One region of the Enterobacter sp. CFEC122 genome, then DNA from elsewhere that is predicted to be linked to it. Evidence: predicted binding sites of a transcription regulator. Region 1 holds the regulator's gene; each other region holds the start of a gene.
What was found. The regulator PurR, encoded in region 1, represses purine synthesis genes. The targets are predictions, from matches to a motif close to CANGCAAACGTTTGCNTG.

Region 1 (3,276 bases):
CCGGTTTACGACCGAAGCGATCCGAGAGCGGTCCCCAGAGCAGCTGGGCGAAAGCAAAACCGGCAAGGAACAGGCTCAGGCTGGCGCTGATGGCCGCGGCAGGGGTTTGCAGGTCTTCCTGCATCGCGGCAAACGCGGGCAGGTACATGTCGGTGGCCAAAAAGCCCAGCACGCTTAAGCCGCCGAGCCAGACTAAAAATCCTTTCCTGGGTTGCATTCTTTTATTCTCCTGAGGAGGCAGGTGTACGTTGGCGCAGAGTGTAGGGAGTGCAAAGCGGCTTGTGAAACGCTAATATTTGGCGTGTGCATTCAAATTTTTTGCAGGCAGAAAATGTGGTCAGATTATTCTCTTGAAGTGGTCGATGCTGTTGCGCGTAACGGCAGCTTTAGCGGTGCAGCGCAGGAGTTGCACCGCGTCCCTTCGGCCATCAGCTACACGGTGCGTCAGCTTGAGGAGTGGCTGGCGGTTCCGCTGTTTGAACGGCGGCATCGCGACGTGGAATTAACGCCCGCCGGAGCATGGTTTTTGAAAGAAGGGCGTTCTGTTATCAAAAAAATGCAGATCACCCGCGAACAGTGTCAGCAGATCGCCAACGGCTGGCGGGGGCATCTCGCCATCGCGGTAGATAACATCGTGAAGCCGGAACGCACCCGGCAGATGATCGTGGATTTCTATCGTCATTTCTCTGACGTCGAGCTACGGGTCTCGCAGGAGGTGTTCAACGGCGTCTGGGATGCGCTGGCGGACGGCAGGGCGGAGATGGCGATTGGCGCGACGCAGGCGATCCCGGTCGGGGGACGTTACGCCTTTCGCGACATGGGGATGCTGAGCTGGAAATGCGTGGTGGCCAGCGATCATCCTCTGGCAGCGATGGAAGGTCCGCTGAGCGACGATACGCTGCGCAACTGGCCGTCGCTGGTGCTGGAGGATACGTCCCGTTCATTGCCCAAGCGTATCACCTGGCTTCTGGATAACCAGCGGCGGGTGGTGGCTCCTGACTGGGAATCATCGGCGACGTGCCTCAGCGCCGGGCTGTGCGTCGCGATGGTGCCCGCTCATTTTGCGCGTCCACGCATCGATACCGGAGAATGGGTTGAACTGACGCTGGAGAATCCGTTCCCGGACGCAGCCTGCTGCCTGACCTGGCAACAAAATGATGTCTCGCCCGCCATGGCCTGGCTGCTGGATTATCTGGGGGACAGCGAAACCCTAAACCGGGAATGGTTACGGGAGCCAGCGTAGCTGGCCCCGTCAAGGGATTAACGACGGTAGTCGCGGAACGGACCGTCCGCAACGGAACGGCGTTCAATCAGGCGCGGGTGAACTTCAATGGACTGCGACTCTTCGCGCTTGTTGACGATTCTGTCCAGCAGCATATTGAAGGCCGTTTCGCCCAGCGAATCTTTTGGCTGGTGAATGGTTGTCAGCGCCGGGGTGAAGAAGCGCGCGTTACGCACGTTGTCATACCCGATCACGGAAATATCCTGCGGTACGCGCAAACCCAGCTCATCGGCGGCGCAGAGCGCGCCCATGGCCATGATGTCACCGCCGCAGAAAACGGCGGTCGGGCGGTGCTGCTGGGAAACGATCTGCTGCATCGCGCGGTAGCCTGATTCCGGCTCAAAGTCGCCCTGCACGATCCAGTTTTCCGGCACGGTGATGAGCGCTTCTTCCATCGCTTTCATAAAACCGGCCAGACGGCCCGCGCCGGTGTTACGCTCCAGCGGACCGGGGATCACGCCAATCTCGCGGTGACCGCGTTCGATCAGGTAACGACCCGCCATGTAACCGCCTTCGAAGGCGTTGTCGATAACGGAGTCGGTGAAGTCCGCGCGCGCTTCACCCCAGTCCATGACCACCATGGGGATATGGCGATACTCTTCCAGCATCGACAGCACGGATTCCGGGTACTCGGAACACATGACCAGCAGGCCATCGACGCGCTTTTGCGCCATCATCGACAGGTAGGCGCGCTGTTTTTCTATGCTGTTCCACGCGTTGCCCAGAATCAGGGTATAGCCTTTCTGGAAGCAGTTCTTCTCTACCGCTTCTATGATCTCGGCAAAATAGGCCGCTTCACTGCTGGTCGCCAGCAATCCAATGGATTTGGTGTGATTAACCTTGAGGCTGCGCGCAACCGCACTTGGCGAATAGTGCAGCTCTTTGATCGCTGCCCAGACGGCGTTGCGCGTCTCTTCCGCCACAAAGCGGGTTTTGTTAATTACATGTGATACGGTTGTAGTGGAAACGTTTGCGCGTTTTGCTACGTCTTTAATTGTTGCCATTAAATGTCACTCCAGACCATATCCTAAACTCCTGAAAAACTTGAAGGTAAACGTTTGCCTTCTCTCACCCTTATCACGCAATCTTGAATTGCGGCACGCCGGGAAAACGACACGGGACGTCAGGAGGGGGTCAATGGCCGGTACGCTAATAAATTTAGCGTGGAATTTTGTCCTATCTTGATGAAAAGGGGAAGAGGTAAAGTGTTTATCAGCCTAAATCTAGGAAGATTTTTGACGTAAATTATGCAAAAATGAGCAGGCTCACTTTTCGTGGGGGGATTAAAAGGAGAAAAATTGATGAGTTCCGATCTGAAGTTTTCGCTGTTCACCACCGTGGTTGTGCTGGCTCTGATTGTCGCGGCGGGTCTGACGGCCGCGCTGCACTGATTTACGCGGAGGGAGAGCCTTCTCCCTCCCGCTCACCTCGATTGTTACTCCTAAGGCAAAAATCTTTTGCCATTTTGTAAACTTCTCATTTTTTGTGATTGATGTCATGCTTTCCGCTTCTTTGTTCTGTGTCACCACATGACACGGCATCCGGAGTTGACGCATGAAAATCAATTTTCCCCTGCTGGCCCTGGCGATTGGCGCTTTTGGGATTGGCACCACTGAATTTTCCCCGATGGGGTTACTGCCCGTTATCGCCCGCGGCGTGGACGTCTCGATCCCTGCGGCCGGCATGTTAATCAGCGCCTACGCCATTGGCGTGATGGTGGGGGCGCCGCTGATGACGCTTCTCCTTTCACACCGCGCGCGCCGCAATGCGCTGATTTTCCTGATGGCGATTTTCACCCTCGGCAACGTGCTTTCGGCCATTTCGCCGGACTACACCACGTTGATGCTTTCGCGTATTCTGACCAGCCTTAACCACGGCGCGTTCTTTGGGCTGGGGTCGGTTGTGGCGGCAAGCGTGGTGCCGAAACACAAGCAGGCCAGCGCCGTAGCCACCATGTTTATGGGCCTGACCATCGCTAACATCGGCGGCGTTCC
Region 2 (3,276 bases), on a different contig from region 1:
GCCATGATCCCCGAGGTTCAGCGCCTCGCCCGCCACATTCATGAACGCTACCCCGAACAGGCGGCAGCGTTAATTGAGCGCTGGATGCCGGAAACCGAACGCTATTCCAACGCCTGATTTCAGGCGAACATCGGCAGCATCAGGTACAGCTTAATCACCAGCGCGTTGACGATATCAATAAAGAACGCCCCGACCATCGGCACCACCAGAAACGCCATGTGCGATGGCCCGAAGCGTTCGGTGATCGCCTGCATGTTGGCGATAGCCGTTGGGGTTGCCCCCAGACCAAACCCGCAGTGACCCGCCGCCAGCACCGCCGCATCGTAGTTTTTGCCCATCATGCGCCAGGTCACAAACATGGCGTACAGCGCCATAAACAGGGCCTGCACCGCCAGAATCGCCACCATTGGCAGCGCCAGCGAGGCCAGCTCCCACAGCTTGAGGCTCATCAGCGCCATCGCCAGGAACAGCGACAGGCAGACGTTGCCGAGCACCGACACCGCCCGTTCAAACACGCGGTAGAAGCCCATCAGCGCCAGGCCGTTGCTCAGAATCACCCCGATAAACAGCACGCAGACAAACGTCGGCAGCTCAAACGCGGAGCCCGCCAGCCATTGCGCAACCACTTTGCCCACGGTGAGGCAGATGGCGATCATCGCGATGGTTTCAATCAGCACCAGCGAGGTAATACTGCGCCCAACGTCAGGCTTTTCAAAGGCGGTCGGTACCAGCTCGTCGTCCGGCCTGCCGTTCGGCGTGGTGGAATGCTTCACCAGATAACGCGCCACCGGGCCGCCAATCAGGCCACCCAGCACCAGGCCAAAGGTGGCACAGGCCATCGCCACTTCCGTTGCATTTTCAAAACCGTAGCGCTCGACGAACAATTTACTCCACGCCGCCCCGGTACCGTGACCGCCTGACAGCGTAATCGACCCCGCCAGCAGCCCCATCAGCGGGTCCAGCCCCAGCAAGGTTGCCATGCCGATGCCAATCGCGTTTTGCATCAGCAGCAGCCCCACCACCACAATCAAAAATACGCCGAGCACCTTACCGCCCGCCCGCAGGCTTGCCAGGTTGGCGTTCAGGCCGATGGTGGCAAAGAAGGCCAGCATCAGCGGGTCTTTCAGGGACATGTCAAAATCGATTTCCCAGCCCATGCTTTTTTTGAGCACCAGCAGGGCCAGCGCCACCAACAGGCCGCCAGCGACAGGTTCAGGAATGGTGTATTTTTTCAGAAGGGAAACGCTATGTACCAGCTTACGGCCAAGCAGTAACACCAGCGTTGCGGCAACAAGGGTCGACAACGTATCGAGATGAATCATAGAAGGCTCCTTTTTTGCGCGTGTTCCATACACACGCGGCGTTATCCTGGGCCGGTTTGCGCTCTTCATGAGCTTCCGGCGCAAAAAGTGTAATTTTTTTTCCTCATCGGATGTAGAAAACCTGCTCACAGCGGCAGATTTTCTTGTCTTTTTTTGCTGGCAATCGTTTGCTTTTACCAGGTGGTCAGATAAAATGCCCGCTTTTCCACCGTGGGATTGCCGCCGATGTCCGTTAACACCATAGAGTCGCCTGATGCGCAACCGATTGCGCAGAAGCAAAATAGCGAACTGATTTACCGCCTTGAAGACCGCCCGCCGCTGCCGCAGACGCTTTTCGCCGCCTGCCAGCATCTTCTGGCGATGTTTGTTGCGGTGATCACCCCGGCGCTGCTGATCTGTCAGGCGCTCGGTTTACCGGCGCAGGACACGCAGCACATTATCAGCATGTCTCTCTTCGCCTCCGGCGTGGCCTCGATTATCCAGATTAAAGCGTGGGGTCCGGTGGGATCGGGTCTACTGTCGATTCAGGGCACCAGCTTTAACTTTGTGGCGCCGCTGATCATGGGCGGTACGGCCCTGAAAACCGGCGGCGTGGATGTCCCGACCATGATGGCGGCGCTGTTCGGCACGCTGATGCTGGCCAGCTGCACGGAGATGGTGATCTCCCGCGTTCTGCATCTGGCTCGCCGCGTTATCACCCCGCTGGTTTCCGGCGTCGTCGTGATGATTATCGGCCTGTCGCTGATTCAGGTGGGCCTCACCTCCATCGGCGGCGGCTATGCCGCCATGAGCGACCACACCTTCGGCGCGCCGAAAAACCTGCTGCTGGCAGGCGTCGTGCTGGCCATCATTATTCTGCTTAACCGTCAGCGTAACCCTTACCTGCGCGTCGCCTCGCTGGTGATCGCCATGGCGGCAGGCTACCTGCTGGCGTGGGCGCTGGGCATGCTGCCGGAGAACACCGCGCCAGCCAACAGCGCGCTGATCGCTGTCCCTACGCCGCTGTATTACGGTCTGGGCATTGACTGGGGCCTGCTCCTGCCGCTGATGCTGGTCTTTATGATCACCTCTCTGGAGACCATCGGCGACATCACCGCCACCTCCGACGTCTCCGAGCAGCCCGTTTCCGGCCCGCTGTACATGAAGCGCCTGAAAGGCGGCGTGCTGGCGAACGGTCTGAATTCGTTTGTCTCTGCGGTCTTCAATACTTTCCCGAACTCCTGCTTCGGTCAGAACAACGGCGTGATCCAGCTGACCGGCGTGGCCAGCCGCTATGTCGGCTTCGTGGTGGCGCTGATGCTGATCGTCCTCGGCCTGTTCCCGGCGGTGAGCGGCTTTGTGCAGCACATCCCTGAGCCGGTGCTGGGCGGCGCAACGCTGGTGATGTTCGGGACGATCGCGGCCTCCGGCGTGCGTATCGTCTCCCGCGAGCCGCTGAACCGCCGCGCAATCATGATTATTGCGCTGTCGCTGGCCGTCGGTCTGGGCGTTTCTCAGCAGCCGCTGATCCTGCAGTTTGCCCCGGACTGGGTGAAAAACCTGCTCTCTTCCGGCATTGCCGCGGGCGGTATCACCGCTATCGTGCTGAACCTCGTTTTCCCGCCTGAAAAGAACTGATCCCCTTCACGGCAGGCAGTCAATGTCTGCCGTGACATCTATTTACACCATTCCCGCCTTGAGGATTGCGCATAAATCGTGCATAACTCCCTTATGTGCGTTTTGCGGGATGGAAGACCATGAAATTTATTGGAAAGCTACTCGTCTATCTTCTGGTAGCCCTGCTCATTGTGATACTGGCGCTCTATATTCTGCTCCAGACCCGCTGGGGCGCGACTCAGGTCAGCAGCTGGGTAACGGTGAATACCGACTACGAGCTCAGTTTCGACAAGATGAATCACCGCTTTTCGTCACCATCCCACATCATTCTGGAAAACGTCACCTTCGGCCGGGACGG
Region 3 (3,276 bases), on a different contig from region 1:
GTACGCCGGGGAAAGAGGAGGTCAACTCCCCGGCGGAGGGAGAACTATTTAAGCTTAGATTGTGCCCAGACAATACCGCTCGCGTATTCCGGCGGCAGGAGCGGGATCATGGCTTCCAGCGTGGCGCTCAGACGGCCCGTGTCGCTGTCGTTCAGGTTCAGGTGGCCGACTTTACGACCCTCGCGGACCTCTTTGTCATACCAGTGCAGATGCACCAGCGGCAGCTTCAGCCAGTCGTAGTTCAGATCGGTGCCGATCAGGTTGATCATCACCGACGGGCTGTTCACCACCGGCTGCGGCAGAGGCAGGTCGGTAATGGCGCGCAGGTGCAGCTCGAACTGGCTGATGGAGGCGCCGTTTTGCGTCCAGTGGCCGCTGTTGTGCACGCGCGGCGCAAGTTCATTGATCAGCAGACCGGACGGGGTGATAAAGCACTCCATCGCCATGACGCCGACATAACCGAGTTCGTGCATGATGGCAGAGAGCATCTCTTCCGCCTGCGCCTGCTGGTCGGCATTGGCGTGCGGGAAGGCGACGCTGGTGCGCAGAATGCCGTCCTGATGCAGGTTATGCGTCAGCGGATAAAACACCGTGCGGCCGTCATGCCCGCGCGCGCCAACCAGCGAGACTTCACCGCTGAAGTTAATGCCCTGCTCAACGATGCACTCGCCGTAGCAGTCATTCGGCAGCTCGGCGGTGTCGCCTGCGCGCAGGCGCCACTGGCCGCGGCCGTCGTAGCCACCCACGCGGCGCTTCACGATCGCCAGCTCGCCCAGCATGGCGAAGACGTCGTTCCACTCGCTTTTATCGGACAGGAGCTGCCACGGTGCGGTCGCGAGGCCGAGCTTGTCGAACAGCTGCTTTTGCGTCAGGCGGTCGGCAACGATCGGGAACACGTCGCGGTTAACGAAGGCGTTATGACGCGCCAGCTCGCGGGTCAGAGCGGTCTCCGGCCAGCGTTCAATCTCGGCGGTGATCACGCTCTGGTGGAATGGGACGGCTTCTGGCTCGGCGTCCAGCCCGACGGGCCAGACGGCAATACCCAGCGGCTCACCGGCCTGACGCAGCATGCGGCCTAACTGGCCGTTACCAAGGACGCAAACCTGCTTCATGCCGCACCCCGCGGGTCCGGGTTGTCCAGCACTTCGTCGGTCTGGGCTTTACGCCACGCCGCCAGACGCTCATGTAAGTCTTTATCGTGCGTCGCCAGGATCTGCGCGGCCAGCAGGGCGGCGTTTGCGGCACCCGCTTTGCCAATCGCCAGCGTGCCGACAGGAATACCGCGCGGCATCTGAACGATGGAGTAGAGGCTGTCCACACCGCTTAAGGCGGCGCTCTGAACCGGTACGCCCAGAACCGGCACCAGGGTTTTGGCGGCAATCATGCCCGGCAGATGTGCTGCGCCGCCCGCACCGGCAATGATCACCTCATAACCGTTCTCTTCGGCGCTTTCGGCGAAGCTGAACAGTTTGTCCGGCGTACGGTGTGCAGAGACCACTTCAACGTGGTGCGGAACATTCAGGATGTCAAAGATTTCGGCGGCGAACTGCATGGTAGCCCAGTCGCTTTTGGACCCCATCACGATGGCGACACGCGCCGGATTATTGCGGGAAGACATGCGTCTTAAAACTCCTGTGGTGCGAAACACACTGCTTTCGAGGGCACAGAGAATAGCATGTTATACGGGCAAGGAAAACGGTTGCGCGGTTAAATCTTGAGCCGTTGTTGCCATCAGTTCATAACAAAACAGACCGCATTCTGGCGGTCTGTTTTCGTCGAGGGGCAATCATTATTTCGTCAGTTCTGCGGTCATATACACGCGATTATCGACCTTCGCGCTGGTGATTTTATAAGACGCACCCTGTTCAGCAGCCTGTGCAGCGATTTTCGCTTCTGCGCGGTCAAGGGTAGAGGCGGTTGCGCTCACGCTCTGCGCGAAAGAACCGAAAGAAACCAGGGAGAGAGCCGCAACTGCAACGAAAGTTTTGATGGATTTCATGGTCGTATTCCTTAAGTGTTTTGTCTGGGATAGGGCGTGTTGCCCTGATGTGATAAATAATAGGCCGACCACGGGCGGATTAAAATCGAAACAATTTGCCGATATTGTTCAAAAAAATAGAATAATGTGAAGGAGGTTAAAACGGAAACGCGATCAGCTCCACGCCCTCAGGCGTGACTTTGACCATGGAACCTTCGGTGTGCCAGGCACCCAATACCACGCGGTGTGCGGGCTGGCCGTTGGCGATGAGGGAATGCACGTCAGGACGATGGGTATGACCGTGGATCAGCCACTGAACGTCATGCTTTTCCATCACCCGCACGACCGCCTGCGGATTGACGTCCATGATGGTCATGGATTTGCTGCTGTTGGCGGCTTTACTGCCTGCGCGCATTCTGGCGGCGATGCGGTTGCGGATAAACAGCGGCAGGGCAAGGAACACCTTCTGGATCCACGGGGTGTGGACTTTGGCGCGAAACGCCAGGTAGCCGGTATCGTCGGTGCAGAGCGTGTCGCCGTGCATGATCAGCACCTTGCGGCCGTAGAGGTCGAGCACCTGTTCTTCCGGCAGCAGCGTCATGCCGCTTTCACGGGCGTAGCGCTTGCCGATCAGGAAATCACGGTTGCCGTGAATGAAGTAGCAGGGGACGCCCGAATCCACCAGCGCGTGAATGGCGGCGGCCATTTCACGGTGCAGCGGATTAGGGTCGTCGTCGCCAATCCAGGCTTCAAAGAGGTCGCCCAGGATGTACAGCGCATCGGCGCTTTTCGCTTCACCGCGTAAAAAACGCAGAAAACCGGCGGTTATCGCCGGTTCTTCTGTTTGCAGATGAAGATCCGCAATAAAGAGTGTCGCCACCAATTACTCGCTGACGGTCACGCTGGTAATCACAACGTCTTCTTTTGGAACGTCCTGGTGCATACCGCTGCGGCCAGTAGAGACGGCTTTGATCTTGTCAACCACGTCCATACCTTCAACCACTTCTGCGAATACGCAGTAGCCCCAACCCTGCAGGCTTTCGCCGGAGAAGTTCAGGAAGTCGTTGTCCGCCACGTTAATGAAGAACTGTGCAGTAGCAGAGTGAGGTGCCTGAGTACGCGCCATCGCCAGCGTGCCGCGGGTGTTTTTCAGGCCGTTGTTCGCTTCGTTCTTGATCGGCTCTTTAGTGGCTTTCTGGTTCATGCCAGGTTCGAAACCGCCGCCCTGGATCATGAAACCGTTGATCACGCGGTGGAAAATGGTGTTGTTGTAGAAACCTTCGCGGCAGTAGTCCAGG

Region 2: the regulator PurR is predicted to act here: its motif matches at 1,479-1,496, upstream of gltS (sodium/glutamate symporter).
Region 3: the regulator PurR is predicted to act here: its motif matches at 1,689-1,706, upstream of purE (5-(carboxyamino)imidazole ribonucleotide mutase).

Annotation. Positions count from the first base shown of each region.
Region 1 covers NZ_JBRIQR010000011.1:20,314-23,589, reverse strand. Annotated here, with positions in the region: gene punC (purine nucleoside transporter PunC) at 1-217, opposite strand, end outside; gene punR (DNA-binding transcriptional activator PunR) at 332-1,243, shown strand; gene purR (HTH-type transcriptional repressor PurR) at 1,261-2,286, opposite strand; gene cydH (cytochrome bd-I oxidase subunit CydH) at 2,584-2,673, shown strand; gene ACVCAM_RS09655 (MFS transporter) at 2,837-3,276, shown strand, end outside.
Region 2 covers NZ_JBRIQR010000029.1:1,566-4,841, reverse strand. Annotated here, with positions in the region: gene recG (ATP-dependent DNA helicase RecG) at 1-117, shown strand, start outside; gene gltS (sodium/glutamate symporter) at 120-1,322, opposite strand; gene xanP (xanthine/proton symporter XanP) at 1,548-2,939, shown strand; gene ACVCAM_RS18410 (AsmA family protein) at 3,059-3,276, shown strand, end outside.
Region 3 covers NZ_JBRIQR010000002.1:214,635-217,910, forward strand. Annotated here, with positions in the region: gene purK (5-(carboxyamino)imidazole ribonucleotide synthase) at 45-1,112, opposite strand; gene purE (5-(carboxyamino)imidazole ribonucleotide mutase) at 1,109-1,618, opposite strand; gene ACVCAM_RS02885 (YdgH/BhsA/McbA-like domain containing protein) at 1,790-1,999, opposite strand; gene lpxH (UDP-2,3-diacylglucosamine diphosphatase) at 2,136-2,858, opposite strand; gene ppiB (peptidylprolyl isomerase B) at 2,862-3,276, opposite strand, start outside.